DNA from 2 places in the Anaerobacillus sp. genome. Region 2 is predicted to be linked to the other one. Evidence: a T-box and tRNA genes for the amino acid it is inferred to sense, from the RefSeq annotation. Region 2 holds a T-box; the other holds one or more tRNA genes.

Region 1 (2,364 bases), on a different contig from region 2:
AGGGACTCGAACCCCCACGTCAATGACACTAGATCCTAAGTCTAGCGCGTCTGCCAATTCCGCCACACCCGCATATGAAAAGTTACTTTGCAATGCAAAAAACTTTGGTGAGCCATGAAGGATTCGAACCTTCGACCCTCTGATTAAAAGTCAGATGCTCTACCAACTGAGCTAATGGCTCCTAAAATAAAAAAATGTACTGAAGTACAATTAACAAACAAAGAGTGCCGGCCAGAGGACTTGAACCCCCAACCTACTGATTACAAGTCAGTTGCTCTACCAATTGAGCTAGGCCGGCAGATTATAAATTTCCAATAAGCTAGTACACATGAACTCTTAGGTAAAGAGTACCTACGATGCTGCTAAGAAGTTAATAATGGTGGAGGATGACGGGTTCGAACCGCCGACCCCCTGCTTGTAAGGCAGGTGCTCTCCCAGCTGAGCTAATCCTCCGAAGTATTGATGAAGCTTATTCTAGGTAGACCCTGTTTCCTCATCTTCTAGTAACACTATGAAGCATAAGCGTCGAAACAACTCGACGTTAATTCAAGGAATATCTTGTTTTTTTCTACAAATAAACCTATTAAAATACTTGGTGACCCGTACGGGATTCGAACCCGTGTTACCGCCGTGAAAGGGCGGTGTCTTAACCGCTTGACCAACGGGCCATTTATTTATGTTGCAACTGGCGGAGAAGGAGGGATTTGAACCCTCGCGCCGCTCACACGACCTACACCCTTAGCAGGGGCGCCTCTTCAGCCTCTTGAGTACTTCCCCAATTAAAAAATGGCTCCACAGGTAGGACTCGAACCTACGACCGATCGGTTAACAGCCGATAGCTCTACCACTGAGCTACTGTGGAATATGAATTAGTATGGTGGGCCTAAGTGGACTCGAACCACCGACCTCACGCTTATCAGGCGTGCGCTCTAACCAGCTGAGCTATAGGCCCATACAATTAGTAAAATATTATTTTCCCTATAGTAGTCATTTCACATGCTCGTCGCATTACATATAACATGAATTAAGTCGTACTATTCGGTATTGTGCTCCTGCGCCACTTCGTTTGCTCGTCGCAATATCAACTAACTTAGTTTATATTGTGATATATAGTAGTGTGCTCCTGCGGTCCGTTGGTCCTCGTCGCAAACCAGCGATGATGACAATTCGGGGCAGTAGGTTTGGAGCGGGTGATGAGAATCGAACTCACAACATCAGCTTGGAAGGCTGAGGTTTTACCACTAAACTACACCCGCATCTTTAAAATAAATGGTCGGGAAGACAGGATTTGAACCTGCGACCCCCTGGTCCCAAACCAGGTGCTCTACCAAGCTGAGCCACTTCCCGAACAGTATTAACAGTTTGCTCCTGCGGTCCAGTAGGTCCTCGTCGCATTGCTGCTTAGAAGCTTACTCGACGTTGTAGCAATGGTGCGCCCTGAGAGATTCGAACTCCCGACCTTTTGATTCGTAGTCAAATACTCTATCCAGCTGAGCTAAGGGCGCATGTTGTGTTATCAATGAGGCTTTTCAAGACGCTTACGGACGATGTTTCGCTCTGTAGCATCCTTTTTCTTCCTCTATTCGCCAAGCTTCGATGCTTACTGCGTCGAAACAACTCGTAGCCTAATCGACGATGAAAATGCTCGTCGCTGAGCTAAGGGCGCATTTTATTATATTAAAGTACCGAGGGCCGGACTTGAACCGGCACGATAGTCACCTACCGCAGGATTTTAAGTCCTGTGTGTCTGCCAATTCCACCACCCCGGCATAACGAAAGACTTATATGAGCTCTTGGAGGCGGCACCCGGATTCGAACCGGGGGATAAGGGTTTTGCAGACCCGTGCCTTACCACTTGGCTATGCCGCCAAGCATTAAATGCTCAATATAATATTACTATATATTTATTGGAGCGGAAGACGAGATTCGAACTCGCGACCCCCACCTTGGCAAGGTGGTGTTCTACCACTGAACTACTTCCGCATTAAAATGGCTGGGCTATCTGGATTCGAACCAGAGAATGACGGAGTCAAAGTCCGTTGCCTTACCGCTTGGCTATAGCCCATTAATGTTTTTATTTTGAAAAAAATGGGGCGATCGAAGGGAATCGAACCCTCGAATGCCGGAGCCACAATCCGGTGCGTTCACCACTTCGCCACGACCGCCATATTTTTTTTATTGGCAGGGGCAGTAGGAATCGAACCCACACTGGAGGTTTTGGAGACCTCTGTTCTACCGTTAAACTATGCCCCTAAAGGCAGTAAATTATAAATGGTGGAGGGGGACGGATTCGAACCGCCGAACCCTAAGGAGCGGATTTACAGTCCGCCGCGTTTAGCCACTTCGCTACCCCTCCGGTTTATA
Region 2 (2,364 bases):
GGAATTAATAATTCGTGTATTATTAGTATTGGTATGATTTGTATACCATGTTACAGTAGAGTTGAATAGAATATTCATTAATTATTTTAAAAGTAGTAGCGGGGGTTTATTCTTGAAAACTTATACTATCTTATTTATTGTTATTGTTTTAATGCATTTAATTACACTTGTAAATGCAACTGTATTTAAGGGCGAGTGGAGTGGAATAGTTTTACACCTTTCAAATATTCTCTTTATAATTGCCTGTGTTTATTTTGGTATAGAACGTCGTGCCAATAAAAGAGCAACACGAAATATATAGATGATTTGGAGGATATTTTATGAAAAAAGCATATCTTTTTTTTTGTTAACTGTATCTTATGTAAAACTTGGGAACCGTGAGGCTGAAATAATAAGGAAGGCAAGTTAATGAATGCTTCATTTCTACACCGCTTCAAAGCTTTCATTATTGATTACATCCTTATTTTCATTTATTTAGTCGGAATCTTTATCTTTAGTGTATTTTTATTTCCATCTTTACAGACATTTTTCACAGGTTCACTTTTTGTAGCTCAGTTTACAGGTTTTTTATTGGTAACTTTTCCTGTATCACTTTATTTCATAATTAGCGATTCCAACATTGGTGTACAGTCTTTCGGAAAAAGGAAAGTTCGTATACGAGTTGTTGGAACCAATGGAGAGGCATTATCATTTCTACATGGAACTTTTCGAACCTTCCTTAAGTTTTTGCCTTGGGAATTATCACATTTCCTTGTTTACCGACTGATTTATATAGGTGATGGTGAAGTACCGTTCGCTCATTATTTGCTAGGCGGATTCATATATGCACTTATTTTTGCATATATATTGACAGCCATTTTTACGAAGAAGAAACAATCCCTTTACGATATAGTAACAAAAACACATGTGGTAAAGGTCTAAATAACACAATAAGCAAAAACTAAAACATTTTTTTTTATTATTATATCTGCTTAGTAATTTTTGATTATGTATATTGATACTTGAAATTTTTTCAGCGAATTGTTATATTACTTTTTAAATATGGAATCAATGATGTGACCAAGTAAATAAGGATTGTGAAACAGAAAATATAGCCTTTGGCTGAAAGCTATATCACCACTTCTTATTGAACCCTACCACGGAGATGTTAGTAAAAGACTAACCGAGTCGTTTCGTTACAAACGTTTAGAGGACATAATATTTTTTATTATTGTCGAACTAAGGTGGTACCACGTCTATTAGCATAAAGACGTCCTTTATTAAGGACTCTTTATGCTTTTTTTATTTAAAAAGTATTTTATTTCTCAGGAGGAAAGACGATGTCACTAAAAACAAACGATTTTTCAAAATGGTATATTGATACTATTCAAAAAGCTGATTTAATGGATTACACACCAGTTCGTGGTTGTATTGCATTTAAGCCAGATGGGTATGAAATATGGGAACACATTCGAGAAGAAATGGATAAACGTTTTAAAGAAACTGGTCATCGTAATGCATACTTCCCGATGTTAATTCCAGAATCCTTCTTCCAAAAGGAAAAGGACCATATTGAAGGATTCTCACCAGAGCTTCCTTGGGTAACAGAAGCTGCAGGAGAGAAATTAGAAGAACGTTTGGCGCTGCGTCCAACTTCAGAAACAATGATTGGACATTTGTATTCAAGCTGGATTAAAAGTTATAGAGATCTCCCAGTTTTAATTAACCAATGGGCAAATGTATTTCGCTGGGAAAAGAAAACTCTTCCGTTTATCCGTACCTCTGAATTTTTATGGCAAGAAGGTCATACTGCACATGTGGATGAAGAAGAAGCACGTAACGAAACAATGCAAATGTTAACTATTTATAAAGAAGTCGTAGAAGGTTTACTTGCAATTCCAGTTTATGATGGGCAAAAGACACCATTAGAACGCTTTGCTGGTGCGATTGATACATTCTCGATTGAAGCAATGATGAAAGATGGAAAAGCCGTACAAGCAGGTACGTCGCACTACTTAGGTACAAAATTTGCGGAAGCATTTGATATTAAATATTTAAATAAAGAAAACAAACATGAGTACGTGCATACAACTTCTTGGGGTACATCTACACGTTTAATAGGTTCCGTTATTATGGTTCATGGGGATGAGCAAGGACTTGTTTTACCACCAAAAATAGCACCAACACAAGTTGTTTTAATTCCTGTTGGTCCTTGGAAGAAGAACCCGACAATTATTGAGAAGTTAGATGATATTTTCGTTGCACTGAAAGCAGAAGGCATTCGTGTTCGTCTTGATGATTCTGACCAATCACCTGGATTTAAATTCAATGAGTGGGAATTAAAAGGTGTGCCTGTTCGTATTGAATTGGGACCTCGTGACATAG

What was found. The T-box of region 2 lies ahead of proS (proline--tRNA ligase). A T-box ahead of a tRNA ligase gene usually reads a tRNA of that ligase, here a tRNA-Pro.
Region 1: it encodes a tRNA-Pro, which carries the amino acid that the T-box ahead of proS (proline--tRNA ligase) is inferred to sense. The anticodon was not compared.

Annotation. Positions count from the first base shown of each region.
Region 1 covers NZ_JBKBWN010000012.1:130,130-132,493, forward strand. The annotation lists tRNA gene ACK4M9_RS16445 (tRNA-Leu) at 1-72, opposite strand, end outside; tRNA gene ACK4M9_RS16450 (tRNA-Lys) at 106-181, opposite strand; tRNA gene ACK4M9_RS16455 (tRNA-Thr) at 226-298, opposite strand; tRNA gene ACK4M9_RS16460 (tRNA-Val) at 378-453, opposite strand; tRNA gene ACK4M9_RS16465 (tRNA-Glu) at 594-668, opposite strand; tRNA gene ACK4M9_RS16470 (tRNA-Ser) at 687-777, opposite strand; tRNA gene ACK4M9_RS16475 (tRNA-Asn) at 788-862, opposite strand; tRNA gene ACK4M9_RS16480 (tRNA-Ile) at 876-952, opposite strand; tRNA gene ACK4M9_RS16485 (tRNA-Gly) at 1,183-1,256, opposite strand; tRNA gene ACK4M9_RS16490 (tRNA-Pro) at 1,271-1,347, opposite strand; tRNA gene ACK4M9_RS16495 (tRNA-Arg) at 1,429-1,505, opposite strand; tRNA gene ACK4M9_RS16500 (tRNA-Leu) at 1,684-1,769, opposite strand; tRNA gene ACK4M9_RS16505 (tRNA-Cys) at 1,795-1,869, opposite strand; tRNA gene ACK4M9_RS16510 (tRNA-Gly) at 1,909-1,983, opposite strand; tRNA gene ACK4M9_RS16515 (tRNA-Gln) at 1,991-2,065, opposite strand; tRNA gene ACK4M9_RS16520 (tRNA-His) at 2,090-2,165, opposite strand; tRNA gene ACK4M9_RS16525 (tRNA-Trp) at 2,180-2,253, opposite strand; tRNA gene ACK4M9_RS16530 (tRNA-Tyr) at 2,273-2,356, opposite strand.
Region 2 covers NZ_JBKBWN010000002.1:334,834-337,197, reverse strand. The annotation lists gene ACK4M9_RS03755 (hypothetical protein) at 113-301, shown strand; gene ACK4M9_RS03750 (RDD family protein) at 409-921, shown strand; T-box leader at 1,042-1,260, shown strand; gene proS (proline--tRNA ligase) at 1,320-2,364, shown strand, end outside.